2 regions of the Mesorhizobium sp. CA13 genome follow, and region 2 is predicted to be linked to the other one. Evidence: predicted binding sites of a transcription regulator. Region 2 holds the regulator's gene; the other holds the start of a gene.
The links. The regulator PhoB, encoded in region 2, activates phosphate uptake and scavenging genes when phosphate is short. The targets are predictions, from matches to a motif close to TGTCATNNANCTGTCAT.
Positions count from the first base shown of each region.

Region 1: a site for PhoB is predicted at 5,408-5,424, ahead of LB566_RS01835 (RNA degradosome polyphosphate kinase). Genes of this name have one in related genera too.

Region 1 covers NZ_JAIUHS010000001.1:354,864-362,505, reverse strand. Annotated here, with positions in the region: gene LB566_RS01865 (amino acid ABC transporter permease) at 1-995, shown strand, start outside; gene LB566_RS01860 (amino acid ABC transporter permease) at 1,000-2,157, shown strand; gene LB566_RS01855 (amino acid ABC transporter ATP-binding protein) at 2,227-2,976, shown strand; gene LB566_RS01850 (TIGR02117 family protein) at 3,092-3,751, shown strand; gene LB566_RS01845 (FAD-dependent monooxygenase) at 3,844-5,079, opposite strand; gene LB566_RS01840 (zinc-finger domain-containing protein) at 5,098-5,343, opposite strand; gene LB566_RS01835 (RNA degradosome polyphosphate kinase) at 5,544-7,642, shown strand, end outside.
Region 2 covers NZ_JAIUHS010000017.1:41,125-48,766, forward strand. Annotated here, with positions in the region: gene xylF (D-xylose ABC transporter substrate-binding protein) at 1-75, opposite strand, end outside; gene LB566_RS27695 (ROK family protein) at 332-1,573, shown strand; gene phoB (phosphate regulon transcriptional regulator PhoB) at 1,581-2,270, opposite strand; gene phoU (phosphate signaling complex protein PhoU) at 2,290-2,997, opposite strand; gene pstB (phosphate ABC transporter ATP-binding protein PstB) at 3,023-3,826, opposite strand; gene pstA (phosphate ABC transporter permease PstA) at 3,823-4,674, opposite strand; gene pstC (phosphate ABC transporter permease subunit PstC) at 4,678-5,667, opposite strand; gene pstS (phosphate ABC transporter substrate-binding protein PstS) at 5,733-6,791, opposite strand; gene LB566_RS27730 (PAS domain-containing protein) at 7,309-7,642, opposite strand, start outside.

The DNA of each region.
Region 1 (7,642 bases), on a different contig from region 2:
GCGCCGGATTCGACATCTCGGACACGCCGATCGCCTACACGTCCGATTCGACCTATGGTCGCGCCATCATTGTCGGCCTGATCAACACCATCATCGTCGCCGTGGCCGGCATCGTCACCGCGACCATCATCGGTTTCGTCATCGGCATTGGCCGGTTGTCGCAGAATTGGCTGATCCGCAAGATCTGCACGGTCTATGTCGAGATCTTCCGCAACATCCCGCCGCTGCTGGTCATCTTCTTCTGGTATTCGGGCGTGCTGGCCGTGCTGCCGCCGCCGCGCGAGAGCTATAATCTTCCGTTCGGCTCCTTCCTCAACCAGCGCGGCTTCTATTTCCCGCGTGCCGTCTGGGGCGAGGGTTCCTGGCTGATCTTCGTCGCGTTCATCGTGGGCATCGCCATGGCCTGGTTCGTCGCCCGCAAGGCGCGCCAGCGGCAGATGGCGACGGGTCAGCAGTTTCCCGTGTTCTGGACGTCCGTCGCGCTGATCGTCGGCCTGCCGCTGCTCGCCTACGCGCTGAGCGGGTTTCCGCTGAGCTTCGATTTTCCCAAACAGTCGACCTTCAACCTGACCGGCGGCTTCCAGGTCAAGCCGGAGTTCCTGTCGCTCTATCTGGCGCTGTCCTGCTACACAGCGGCCTTCATCGCCGAGATCGTGCGTGCCGGCATCAGGGGTGTCAGCAAGGGCCAGACCGAGGCCGCCGCCGCACTTGGCCTGCGCTCGGGATCGATCCTGCGGCTGGTCGTGGTGCCGCAGGCCATGCGCATCGTCATCCCGCCTTTGACCAGCCAGTATCTCAACCTGACCAAGAACTCCTCGCTCGCCATCGCCATCGGCTATCCGGACCTGACGGCGACCGCCGGCACGGTGCTCAACCAGACCGGCCAGGCGGTCGAGGGCGTGCTGATCATGATGATCGCCTATCTCATACTCAGCCTGGTGACCTCCGCCGTGATGAACGTGGTCAATGCCAGAATGGCGCTGGTGGAAAGGTAGGGCCATGCAGGAACACGACATGTCCTGGGTGCGCACCGAAATGGCCCTGGCGGAGCCGGCGCCGATCAGCGAGCGTGGCCTGTATGCCTGGGTCCGCAAGAACCTCGTCGGTTCGGTCGGCGACACCATCCTCACCATCCTCGGCATCATCATCGTCGCCTGGGTCCTGCCGCAGGTCATCAACTGGGCCTTCATCAATGCCCAGTGGACCGGGCCGGACCGGACCGTCTGCGCGACCGTGGCGCAGGGCGGCATCCAGCCCGACGGCTGGAGCGGTGCCTGCTGGGCCTTCGTCAACGCCAAGTTCGGCCAGTTCATGTTCGGCACCTATCCGGTCGAGGAGCGCTGGCGGCCGATCCTGGTCGCCATCCTGTTCGCGGCGCTGCTGGTGCCGATGCTGATCCCCAGCGTGCCGCGCAAGGGCCTGAACGCCATCCTGCTGTTCCTGGTACTGCCGATCGTCGCCTTCTTCCTTCTGGTCGGCGGCGTGTTCGGCCTGCCGCATGTCGAGACCTCGCGGTGGGGCGGACTCCTGATCACGCTCAGCCTGTCCTTCGTTGGCATCGCCGTGTCGCTGCCGCTGGGCACCGTGCTGGCGCTCGGCCGGCGCTCCAAGATGCCGATCGTCAAGATGTTGTGCATCATCTTCATCGAAGCCGTGCGCGGTATCCCGCTGATCACAGTGCTGTTCTTCGTCAGCGTCATGCTGCCGCTTTTCCTGCCGGCTGGCGTCACCTTCGACAAATACCTGAGGGCCCTGATCGGCGTGTCGCTGTTTGCCGCCGCCTATATGGCCGAGGTGGTGCGCGGCGGCCTGCAGGCGATCCCCAAGGGCCAATATGAGGGCGCCGATTCGCTCGGCCTCGGCTATTGGCAGAAGATGGGACTGATCGTGCTGCCGCAGGCGCTGAAGCTGGTCATTCCCGGCATCGTCAACACGTTCATCGGCATGTTCAAGGACACCAGCCTGGTCCTCATCATTTCGATGTTCGACCTGCTCGGCGTGGTCAAGCAGAACTTCTCGGACGCCAACTGGGCGACGCCGCAGACCGCGAAATCCGGTCTCGTGTTCGCCGCCTTCGTGTTTTGGCTGTTCTGCTTCGGCATGTCGCGCTATTCAATGTATACGGAACGCCGGCTCGACACCGGTTACAAACGATAAAAAGGGGATTGATTCATGGCCACCGAAAACGCCGTCAGCGCGGAAGAGATCAAGGTCAATGCCGCGAAGATGCACATCTCGACCACCGATGTCGCCATCGACATCATCGCCATGCACAAATGGTATGGCGAGTTCCATGTGCTGAAGGACATCAACCTCAAGGTGATGCGCGGCGAGCGCATCGTCATCTGCGGCCCGTCCGGCTCCGGCAAGTCCACCATGATCCGCTGCATCAACCGGCTCGAGGAACATCAGAAGGGCAAGATCTTCGTCGACGGCAAGGAATTGACCAACGATCTCAAGAAGATCGACGAGGTCCGCCGAGAGGTCGGCATGGTGTTCCAGCACTTCAACCTGTTTCCCCACCTGACCATCCTGGAGAACTGCACGCTGGCACCGATCTGGGTCCGCAAGACGCCGAAGAAGCAGGCCGAGGAAATCGCCATGCATTTCCTCAAGCGCGTCAAGATCCCCGAGCAGGCCAACAAATATCCGGGCCAGCTCTCCGGCGGCCAGCAGCAGCGCGTGGCGATTGCCCGTTCGCTGTGCATGAACCCGCGCATCATGCTGTTCGATGAGCCGACCTCCGCTCTCGACCCGGAAATGATCAAGGAAGTACTGGAGACCATGGTTAGCCTTGCCGAGGAAGGCATGACCATGCTGTGCGTCACCCACGAAATGGGCTTTGCGCGGAAAGTCGCCAACCGGGTGATCTTCATGGATCAGGGCCAGATCGTCGAGCAGAACACGCCGGCCGAGTTCTTCGATCACCCGCGCCACGAGCGCACGAAGCTGTTCCTGTCGCAGATATTGCACTGAGCGCGCTGTTTCGTCGAAATGGAAGGAGCCCGGCCGCCACGGTCGGGCTTTTTCACATTTGGCCGACCGGATCGTTTCGATTGAAACGTGATGGAATCGCAAGAACTATGCCCGGATGAGAAAACGCCTTCGTTTGCTGGCCGTGCTGGTTGCCGCGGTGGTGCTGGTCGCGGCACTCGGCACGCTGGTGCCGCGACCGCTCTGGCCGGCTGCCGCGGCCGGCGAGGGCGTCAGGCACATTCTGGTGCTGAGCAATCCGATCCACACCGACATCGCCATTCCCGTCGATGACGGCGTGCGCCGGCGCTTTCGCTTCCTCGCCGCTGCCGGCCAGCCTTCCGATGCGCCCGAGGTGCGCTACATCGTCTTCGGCTGGGGCGGCCGCGCCTTCTACCTGGAGACGCCGACCTGGTCGCAGCTGAAGGCGATGCCCGTATTCAAGGCCTTGACGCTTGACGCTTCAGTGATGCACGTCGAGGTCGCCGGCGATATCTCCGGACCCGATGTCGCCGGCTTCGACATCCCGGAAGACCGTTTTGCCGCATTGCTCGACTTCATCGATGCGAGCTTTCAGCAAGGACCAGGCGGGCCGATCGTCATCGCCGGGGCCGCCTATTCCGATTTCGACCGCTTCTATGAGGCGAACGGCCATTTCAATGCGCTGGCCGGCTGCAACACCTGGACGGCCGCCGCCTTGCGAACCGCCGGCCTGCGCACCGGTTGGTGGAACCCGCTGCCGGTCTCGCTCGACCTGTCGATGCGGCTGTATAATTGATGATCCGGCCATCAGCCGATGTCACATGGCTGAAGAGCGCAGTTCAAAACATGGGCGCTGTCCCGCCAGCCTGTCGCGGCTGCGTTTCACCGTCACACAATTTTCCGCTCCTCCCATCCATAGAGCCAGTCCAGATCCGCCGCGAGCTTCTCCGCCGGCCGCGTCGCCAGGATCAGGTTGCGGGCGATCGCCACCGGGCCCGAGGCATGCCAGGCGAGGCGATTGAGGGCTCCACGCCGGATGACCTTGGCGACGCGCGGTCGCCGCAGGTTCTCCCATATGCTCAGGCTTTGGGCGGGATTGCCCGGGAAATCGGCAACCAAACCGGCAAGCGTGGCGGCATCCTCGATCGCCATCGCGGCGCCCTGTGCCGCAAACGGCGTCATGGCATGCGCTGCGTCGCCGACCAGCGCGATGCGGCCCGACCTTACCCATGGCTGCTTCTGATCGACCGTATGGACCGGCCAGGCCGCCCACGGGCCGGCCAACTCCGCAAGCCTTGCCAGCGCCGGCGCGGTGCGGCGCATGGCGCCGGCCAGGATTGCGGGATCGGCATGGCCGGACCAGCTTTCGGCGATGCGCTCGCCCTTGGTGAAAGCGACGAGGTTGATGGCGCTGCCCTTGCTGACGGGGTAGGCGACCATGTGAAAGCCGGGATGCAGGAAGGTGGTGACGCAGTCCGGTGCACCGATCTCTGCAAAAGCTTGCCCGGCAGGACCGTCTGCGCTGACGGTTGCCCGCCAGGCCAGTTCGCCGGAGAAGTGGCTTTTCGCAGGCCTGGGTTTCCTTCGTTGGTCTGCAAGTGCGCGCACCGACGACCAGACGCCATCGGCGCCGACCAGAAGGAAACCTTCCGCCGCGACGGGCCTGCCACCCACATCGGCTGCCGCGGTGATGCCGGAACTGCTGGTCGCGACGCTGCCAAGGCGCGCGCCGGTGGTGAGATGAACATGCGGCATGGCAGCAACGCGCGCCATCAGCGCGTTTTGCAGGTCCGCTCGATGCGCCACGAGGTAGGGCGCACCCCAGCGCGCCTCGCCGGCTTGCCCAAGCGGCACGCGCGCCAGTTCACGCAGACTTGCGGCATCCTTCAGCACCACGGCTTCCGGCTTGACGGCATTGGGAAGAAGTACGTCGAGTACGCCGAGCCCACGCAGGATGCGCGTGGCGTTGGGCGAAAGCTGGATGCCGGCGCCCGCCGCCTCGAGGCGCTGCGCCTGTTCGAAGATCCGTACGGGATATCCGCGCTCGGCGAAAGCCAGCGCCGCGGTCAGCCCGGCAATACCCGCCCCGGCGATGATGACTTGCCGGGACTGTGCGTCTGCCATTGGCCCGGCCGCTGAAGGTCAGGCGGCCTGGTCGATGTAGAGGCAGCCGGCCGGCAGCGTTTCCATCGCCGTCAGCTTCGGCGAATAGCGGTAGAGCGTCGAGCAGTAGGGGCAGACTTTCTCATTGTCGTCGCCCATGTCGAGAAACACATGCGGATGGTCGAAGGGCGGGTTGGCCCCGGTGCACATGAATTCCTTGACGCCGATATCGATCGCCGGATGGCCCGCATCGTTCTGGAAATGGGGAATGGAACCGCCTGCCATCGTCGTCTCCTTTAGCGCAGTCTGCTCAGCGTTTGGATCATAACCGGCCTGTTTGCAAGTTCGATGAAATGAAACTGTCGCAAAAGCCTGTCAGAGGATAAGTTAAGCCGGTTAACCGGCTGGAGCATCGCAGCCAGGCGCAACAGCCTGGGCGCCGCCCGAAAGCGGCGAAGCAACCAGACGTGGGAAGAGCAGGAACCATGAACGAATTGAAGCCGGTCCAGAGCGAATTCATCAATGCGGAAGCGGCAAGCCCGGAAGGCAATCCGGATCGTTTCGTCAATCGCGAGTTCTCCTGGTTGCAGTTCAACCGCCGCGTGCTCGAGGAATCGCAGAACACAAACCATCCGCTGCTGGAGAGGGTACGTTTCCTGTCGATCTCCGCAGCCAATCTCGACGAGTTCTTCATGGTGCGCGTAGCCGGTCTCGCCGGCCAGGTTCGCGAAGGCATCGTGTTGAGAAGCCCGGACGGGCGTACCCCCGAACAGCAGCTCGAACAGCTGCTGCGCGAGGTCGAACGGTTGCAGGAAGACCAGCAGAAAAGCCTCTCGGCGCTGACCGTGCTGCTCAACAAGGAAGGCATCGAGAGCATCACCCGCGACGCGCTGACGAAGGACGAGAAGGCCTGGCTGGAGGAGCACTTCCAGGATCAGGTGTTTCCTGTTCTCACGCCATTGTCGATCGACCCGGCGCACCCATTCCCGTTCATCCCCAATCTCGGCTTCTCGATGGCGCTGCAGCTTCGCCATCGCAAGAACGGCGAGGAGATGAGCGCGCTCCTGCGCCTGCCGGTGGCGCTGAAGCGCTTCATCCGCCTGCCGGACCGCAAGCACCATGTCCGCTTCATCCCGCTGGAAGAGGCGGTCGGCCTTTACATCGGCAAGTTGTTCCCGGGATACGAGGTCAAGGGCTCCGGCACGTTCCGCATCATCCGCGACAGCGACATCGAGGTCGAGGAGGAATCGGAAGATCTCGTGCGCCTGTTCGAGACCGCGCTGAAGCGCCGCCGCCGCGGCTCCGTCATTCGCATCGAGTTCGACATGCTAATGCCGGCCGAACTGCGCGAATTCGTCGCCGGCGAACTCGGCGTTTCGTCGAGCCGCATCAGCGTCCTGACCGGCCCGCTGGCGCTCAGCCAGATTTCGGAGATCGTGGCCGTTGCCCGCGACGACCTCAAATTCACGCCCTACAATCCGCGTTTCCCCGAGCGCATCCGCGAGCATGGCGGCGACTGCTTCGCCGCCATCCGCGAGAAGGACATCATCGTCCACCATCCCTACGAATCCTTCGACGTGGTGGTTCAGTTCCTGCGCCAGGCGATGGCCGACCCGGAAGTGGTGGCGATCAAGCAGACGCTTTACCGCACCTCCAATGACAGCCCGATCGTGCGTGCGCTGGTCGACGCGGCCGAGGCCGGCAAGTCGGTGACGGCCCTGGTCGAGCTCAAGGCCCGCTTCGATGAGGAGGCCAACATCCGCTGGGCGCGCGACCTCGAACGCGCCGGCGTCCAGGTCGTGTTCGGCTTCCTCGAGCTCAAGACCCACGCCAAAATGTCTCTTGTAGTGCGGCGCGAGGACGGCAAGCTGCGCAACTATGTGCATCTGGGCACCGGCAATTACCATCCCGTGACCGCGCGCATCTACACCGACCTGTCCTTCTTCACCACGGATGCCACGATCGCGCGCGATGTCGCCCAGCTTTTCAACTTCATCACCGGCTATGCCGAGCCGACCGCGGAAATGCGGCTGGCGATCTCGCCCTTCACGCTGAGGAACCGTATCCTGCAGCACATTTCCGATGAGGTCGCCCATGCACTCGAGGGACGGCCGGCACGCATCTGGATGAAGATGAACGCCCTTGTCGATCCGATCGTCATCGACGCGCTCTACGACGCCAGCCGCGCCGGCGTCGAGATCGACCTCGTCGTGCGCGGCATATGCTGTCTGCGGCCGCAGGTACCGGGCCTGTCGGAAAACATCAGGGTCAAGTCGATCGTCGGCCGTTTCCTCGAGCACAGCCGCATCTATTGCTTCGGCAATGGCCATGGCTTGCCGTCGGACGAGGCGGTCGTCTACATCTCCTCGGCCGACCTCATGCCGCGCAATCTTGACCGTCGCGTCGAGACCATGGTGCCGATCACCAACCCAACTGTGCATGAACAGGTTCTGGGCCAGATCATGCTCGGCAACATCATGGACAATCAGCAAAGTTTCGACGTATTGGCTGATGGAACCTCCCGGCGCGTCGTGCTCGAGGAGGGCGAGGAACCGTTCAACGCACAGGAATATTTCATGACCAA
Region 2 (7,642 bases):
CTTCGCCTGCGCGACCGGCGCGAGCGTCAGCGACATGGCGACACCCGCCAGGATAGCGGCTGTGAATCTCTTCATCTTATCCTCCCTGCGCCGCGTATGGCGCGACCAAACAGGCCCGAAGGCCGGCACAAAGGCTCTATTTTTTCGAGCCTCGAAAAAACACTGGTCCATCGTCGGAACGCTGTCAACGTCGATTCTGATGTATTTTGATGTCCTCGTGAATTTTTTTCGAGCTCCGGAATAAATAATGACAGCCAGGGCCGGTTCTGCCAGTATTTGGCGGTCGCTGGGCCTGGGGAGAGAAGACGGCGACCGGGAGGATGCGAGAAACATGTCGGTCGGAATCCGCCACGACGATCTGCGCCGACGCAATCGGGCGATGGTGATCGCGGCCGTGCGCCGTGCCGGGCAGCCCTCGCGCACCGAGATTGCCGCGACCACCGGGCTCAGCCATTCCACCATATCGGCGATCTCCTCCGACCTGATCGGCGAAGGCATCCTGGCGCAGAGCAAGCCGAGCGAGGCCGGTGCGCTGAAACGCGGCCGGCCGCAGGTCGGCCTCAGCCTCAACCCTGAAGCCGCTGCGGTGATGACCGTGGTGCTGTCGCTGAATTTCCTCTCCGTCGCCGTCATCGACTATGCCGGCCAGGTGATATCGGAAGAGCAGCGCCGGCTGGACACGCTGACCCTGTCGCGCGAGGCGCTGATCGGCGAATGCGTAGCCATCGTCAGGCGACGGTTCGAGGATCCCGACCTCGACGTCGCCAGCATCGCCCGTATCGCTCTGGCGATCCAGGGCATCACCGACACGGATGCGCGCGCCATGCTGTGGTCGCCGATCACGCCGCAGACCAATATTGCCTTCGCCGACATACTGGAGGCCGAGTTCGGCATTCCCGCCACCATGGAGAACGATTGCAACATGATGGCGGTGGCGCTGCGCTGGCGCGATCCCCGGCGCTACCGCGACGACTTCATCGCCATCCTGTTGTCGCACGGCATCGGCATGGGCCTGGTGCTGAAGGGCGAACTGTTCACCGGTACCCATTCATCCGGAGGCGAGTTCGGCCACATGATCCATCGCCCGGGCGGGGCGCTCTGCCGCTGCGGCCGGCGCGGCTGCGTCGAGGCCTATGCCGGGAACTATGCCATCTGGCGCAACGCGAGGCAGCTTGGCGAGGACACCGAGCCCGTCGACGTCAGCGACGCCGACATGCGTGCGCTGGCGGCCTCGGCGCGCGAAAAGGACGGGCCGGAGCGCGAAGCCTACCGCAAGGCCGGCGAGGCGCTGGGCTATGGCCTTGGCAGCCTGTTCGCCCTGATCGATCCGGCGCCGGTCGCCATGGTCGGCGTCAGCGCCGCCGCCTTCGACCTGATCGAGCCGGCTCTGCGCGAAGCCATTGCCCAGACCGCCGGCGGCCAGCACTCGAAATCGATTTCCTTCGACACCGAGCCGAACGAACTGCCGCTGATCCGCGAGGGCTGCGCCATGCGCGCGCTGACCTTCGTCGACCAGGAAATTTTCGCACCGGGGGCACAGGCGAAATCAGGCGTGGGCGAGAATGTTGCGTGACATATCCCTAGTCTTCGCGGATCGCATACCCCGCGCCACGGATAGTACGGATCACGTCAGGCATGCGGCCGTTGTTGACGGCCTTGCGCAGCCGGCCGACATGCACGTCGACGGTGCGCTCGTCGATATAGATCGTTTCGCCCCAGACATTGTCGAGCAGCTGGCTGCGCGAGAACACGCGGCCGGGATGGCGCATCATGAATTCAAGCAGGCGGAATTCGGTCGGGCCGAGCCGGATCTCGCTCTTCTTGCGGTAGACCCGGTGCGATTCACGATCGAGCACGATATCGCCGACCTTGAGCACGCTGGACAGCACTTCCGGCTTGGCCCGGCGCAGCAGCGCCTTGACGCGTGCCATGAATTCCGGCGTCGAGAACGGCTTGACCAGATAGTCGTCGGCGCCGGTGGAGAGACCGCGCACGCGGTCGCTCTCTTCGCCGCGCGCCGTCAGCATGATGATCGGCAGCCGCTCGGTCTCGGGCCGCATCCGGAGACGGCGGCAGAGCTCGATGCCGGAAACCACCGGCACCATCCAGTCGAGCACAAGAAGGTCAGGGACATTCTCCTGTAGGCGGATCTCGGCCTCGTCGCCGCGCGTCACCACCTCGACCTGGTAACCCTCCGATTCCAGATTGTAACGGAGCAACACACCCAGCGGCTCCTCGTCCTCCACCACCATGATGCGTGGCGCGATCATCGACTGGTCACCCCTGCCGTCACGCCACTGGCGCCGACATCGCCGTCTCGTCCTGCTTCGGGCGATTGGCGGGCAATTGCGTGCCGGTCAGCACATAATAGGCATTTTCGGCAATGTTGGTCACGTGATCACCGATGCGCTCGAGGTTCTTGGCGCAGAACAAAAGATGCGTGCAGGCGGTGATGTTGCGCGGATCCTCCATCATGTAGGTCAGCAGCTCGCGGAACACCGATGTGTATTTGACGTCGATGCGTTCATCGTCGGCACGCAGCTTGGCTAGCGCCGAGGCATCACGGGCGCCATACTCCTCGATCACGCCCTGCACCTGGATCAGCACCAGCTGCGCCATGGCGTCGATGGAGTGCGACAGGTCGCGCGGCGTGGCGGCCAGGCCGACGGTGCCGACGCGCTTGGCGATGTTCTTGGCGAGATCGCCGATGCGTTCGAGATCGCCCGCCATGCGGATCGAGCCGACGACATGGCGCAGATCGTCCGCCATGGGCTGCCGCTTGGCGATCAGCGTGATGGCGCGGTCGTCGAGTTCGCGCTGGCGCGCATCCATGATCGCGTCGTCGGAGACGACGCGCTGGGCGAGCGCATTGTCGGAATTCAGGAGCGCCTTGGTGGCGCCGCCGACCATCGATGAGGCGAGATCGCCCATGTCGCGGATCAGCCTGCTGATCTGTCCGAGATCTTCGTCAAAGGCTGCGACTGTATGTTCGGCCATGATCTTGGTCCTCGTATGCCTGGGATCAGCCGAAGCGGCCGGTGATATAGTCCTGCGTGCGCTTCTCGCGGGGCGACGTGAATATCTTCTCGGTGCGGTCGAACTCGACCAGCTCGCCCAGATACATGAAGGCGGTCTGCTTCGACACGCGCGCCGCCTGCTGCATGTTATGGGTGACGATGACGATCGTATAATCGGCCTGCAGCTCGTCGATCAGTTCCTCGATCTTGGCGGTCGACAGCGGATCGAGCGCCGAGGCAGGTTCGTCGAGCAGGATGACCTCTGGCTTCACCGCCACCGTGCGGGCGATGCAGAGGCGCTGCTGCTGGCCGCCCGAAAGGCTGAGGCCACTGGCGTTGAGCTTGTCCTTGACCTCGCTCCACAGTGCCGCGCGCTTCAGCGCCTGCTCGACACGGCCGTCCATCTCGGCCTTGCTGAGCTTCTCATAGAGCCTGACGCCGAACGCGATGTTCTCGTAAATCGACATCGGGAACGGCGTCGGCTTCTGGAACACCATGCCGATCTTGGTTCTGAGCAGGTTGAGGTCCTGCGAACGGTCGAGGATGTTCTGGCCGTCGAGCAGCACCTGGCCCTCGGCGCTCTGCTTCGGGTAAAGCTCGTAGATGCGGTTGAAGACGCGCAGCAGCGTCGACTTCCCGCAGCCCGAAGGCCCTATGAAGGCGGTGACGCTGCGCTCGGGCAGCGACAGGCTGATATCCTTCAGCGCCTTCGACTGGCCGTAGTAGAAATTGAGGTTCTTGACCTCGATCTTGGCTTTCTCGACCGCGACTTCGGGCGTGTTCAACTCGGTGGACAACATCGGCTTCATCTGTCCTCTCTGCGTCCGGTAAGGCTGCGGGCCAAGATGCTCAGCCCGAGAACCGTAAGGGTGATTATGAGTGCGCCGGTCCACGCCAGCTGCTGCCATTCCTCGTAGGGGCTGAGAGCGAACTGGAAGATGGTGACGGGCAGGCTGGCCATCGGCGCGTTGAGATTGCTCGACCAGAACTGGTTGTTGAGCGCTGTGAAGAGCAGCGGCGCCGTCTCGCCGGAAATGCGGGCGATGGCCAGCAATATGCCGGTGACGATGCCCGACAGCGCCGCACGGTAGGCGACCGAGCGGATGACCACCCAACGCGGCGCGCCGATCGCGGCGCCGGCCTCGCGCAAGGCGTTAGGCACGAGGTTGAGCATGTCCTCGGTGGTGCGCACGACGACCGGGATGACCAGGATGGCCAGCGCGACGGCACCGGCGATCGCCGAGAAATGTCCCATCGGCCGCACCAGCAGCTCGTAGACGAACAGGCCGACGATGATCGAGGGTGCCGACAGCAGGATGTCGTTGATGAAGCGCACGATCGTGGTGAGGCGCGAGAAGCGGCCATATTCGGCCATGTAGGTCCCAGCGAGGACACCGATCGGCGTGCCGACGATGACGGCGATGACTGTCATCATGATACTGCCGTAGATGGCATTGAGCAGGCCGCCGGCATCGCCGGGCGGCGGTGTCATTTCGGTGAACACAGACAGCGAAACACCCGACAGGCCCTTATAGAGCAGTGCGCCGAGGATCAGCGCCAGCCAGGCCAGACCGACGCCCGCCGCCGTGACGCATAGCGTCATCATCACGGCATTCCTGCGCTTGCGTCGATTGTGAAGCGATGTGGCCGTCGACATCGGTCAGGCTCCCGTGCGGCTGTCCATGCGCAGCAGCATGTAGCGCGCAAGGGCAAGGATCAGGAAAGTGATGACGAACAGGATCAGGCCGAGCGCCACCAGCGAAGACGTATAGAGATCGCCGTCGGCTTCGGTGAATTCGTTGGCGATGGTTGCCGAGATCGTCGTGCCGGGCGCGAAAAGCGAGGCGCTGATGCGGTGGGCGTTGCCGATGACGAAGGTTACCGCCATGGTTTCGCCGAGCGCGCGGCCGAGGCCGAGCATGACGCCGCCCATGATGCCGACGCGGGTATAGGGGATGACGACGCGGCGCGTGACCTCCCAGGTCGTGCAGCCGATGCCATAGGCCGATTCCTTCAGCACCGCCGGCACCGTGTCGAAGACATCCTTGGTGATCGAGGTGATGAAGGGCAGGACCATGATGGCAAGGATCAGCGCCGAGGTCAAAAGGCCGATGCCGTAGGGCGGACCCGCAAACAGGCTGGAGAGCCCCGGCACGTCGTGGAAAAGCTTGATGATGAAGGGCTGCACCGTCGTCTGCAGGAACGGCGCGAACACGAACAGGCCCCAGATGCCGTAGATGATGGAGGGTATGCCGGCAAGCAGCTCGACGGCGATGCCGATGGGGCGCCGGAGTGGCCGCGGGCAGAGTTCGGTAAGGAAGATGGCGATGCCGATGCCGATGGGAACGGCGATCAGGATAGCGATGGCGGCGGTGACGATGGTTCCGTAGATCGGGGCCAGCGCCCCGAAATTCTCGGTAACCGGGTTCCACGATTCGGTCGTCAGGAAGGAGAACCCGAATTTCGACAGCGCTTCCCACGAGCCGGCAAACAGCGAAATCGCCACGCCGCCGAGGATGAGCAGGACGAGGATGGCGGAAAAGCGTGTCGCCGCCCGGAAAATCGTATCGGTGAGCGCGAAGCGCCGGACCGTCGCTTCCCTGGCCCGCATGGCGGCCGACGATGGCATGGCTTCGGAGACGGCGGTCATCTGGCCCTCGCGTTTCAAGGAAGACAGGGAGGGCGCCGTGAAGCGCCCTCCTCATTCAGCAGGGATTACATGGCGGAATAGAGCGGCTTGCCGTCTTCGCCGACGATGTCCTTGGCCCACATGTCCTCGACGCTCTTGACGACCGCGTCGGGGATCGGAACGTAGTCCAGCGCCCCGGCCATGTCGTCGCCCTTCGCGTAGGACCAGGCGAAGAACTTGAGCGCTTCACCGGTCGCAGCCACGTCGCCGGGCTTCTTGTAGACCAGAATCCAGGTGGCCGACGTCATCGGCCAGGATTCGGCGCCCGGCTGGTTGGCCAGGATGACGCCGTAACCCGGCTGCGAGCTCCAGTCGGCATTGGCCGCCGCCGCCGAGAACGCCGCCGCCGTCGGCTCGACCTTCTTGCCGTCCTTGTTGATCATGTCGGCATAGGTCAGCTTGTTCTGCTTGGCGTAGGCGTATTCGACATAGCCGATCGAGCCGCCGGTCTGCGAGACGTTGTTGGCGACGCCTTCATTGCCCTTGGCGCCGATACCGACCGGCCATTCGAGCGCGGTGTTGACGCCGACCTTCGACTTCCAATCGGCGCTGACGTCGGCCAGATAGTAGCTGAAATTGAACGTGGTGCCCGAACCATCGGAGCGATGAACGACCGCAATCGCCTGGTCGGGAAGCTTGACGTCGGGATTGAGCTTGGCGATCGCCGCGTCGTTCCAGTTGGTGATCTTGCCGACGAAGATATCGGCCAGCGTCGGGCCGTCGAGCACCAGTTCGCCCGGCTTGATGCCTTCGAGATTGACGACCGGAACGATACCGCCCATCACCATCGGGAACTGTGCAAGTCCGGTGGCTTCGAGATCTTCGCCCTTCAGCGGCGCATCGGAAGCGCCAAAGGTGACGGTCTTGGCCTTGATCTGCTTGATGCCGCCGCCCGAGCCGATCGACTGGTAGTTGAGACCGATGCCGGTCTCCTTCTTATAGGCATCGGCCCACTTCGCATAGATCGGGTAAGGGAAGGTGGCGCCGGCGCCGGAGATGTCAGCTGCCATTGCCGCTGAAAGGGTGAGGGTGGACGCCGCAGCCATTGCGATCGCAACGGCCGCCGAGCGGATGAAATGTCTCATGTGGCCTGCTCCTGTTCGGAAGATGGTCTCTCGGCGCCATTCCTTGCCAGCGCCCGCTGAGGCCAATAGCGTTCGATTATAACAGTCGCATGACAGTTTCGTGTCAGCCCGGTAACGCGTCGCCGCCGCTTGGAAAGGCGATGGCGATCGGCGGCTGCGGCATGGCGCCGGTTTGCCTTCGGGAATCAGGGACTTGCGCTATCCGGCCACCCAAACAGCCATCGGATTCGGCGTGGATCGCTGACCGAAGAAAAGCCGGACGGGAGCGCGTTGCTCGAGGCCAGAGGATGTCTTGGCCGGGCCATCGCCAAAAACAGGTCCGTTGGGGTAGATTGACGCTGCTTCATACTGGCGGTCGCTGCTCCCGCCCGTAACTAGAAGAGAGCGGAAATTCGATGCCGTCATTGTCCCGGCTGGACGCCGGCTTTGATATGGTGCGATCGCACCATAGTCTTGCTCGAAGGGCAGCGGCCGACCCCGACTGATTCTCGCCGCAATCCCGTGGAAGGCGCGAAGCCTATCCCGCGTTGCGCCGGGCCTGGCGACCGGCGCCGACCCAGCGCTCGACCTTTTCGAGCAGGGCCCTGGGGCTGATCGGCTTGGGCAGATAATCATCCATGCCGGCGTCAAGGCAGCGTTCGCGATCGCCCTTGAGCGCATGCGCGGTGACCCCTACGATCGGCACATGCGTGCCGGTTTCCTCCTCTAGCCGGCGAATGGCGGCGGTCGCCTCGAGCCCGTTCATCTCCGGCATCGAGACGTCCATCAGGATCATGCACGGATTGAGCCTGCCGAAGGCGTCCAGCGCCTTGCGGCCATTGCCGACGATCTCGAAACCGTAGCCGGTCTCG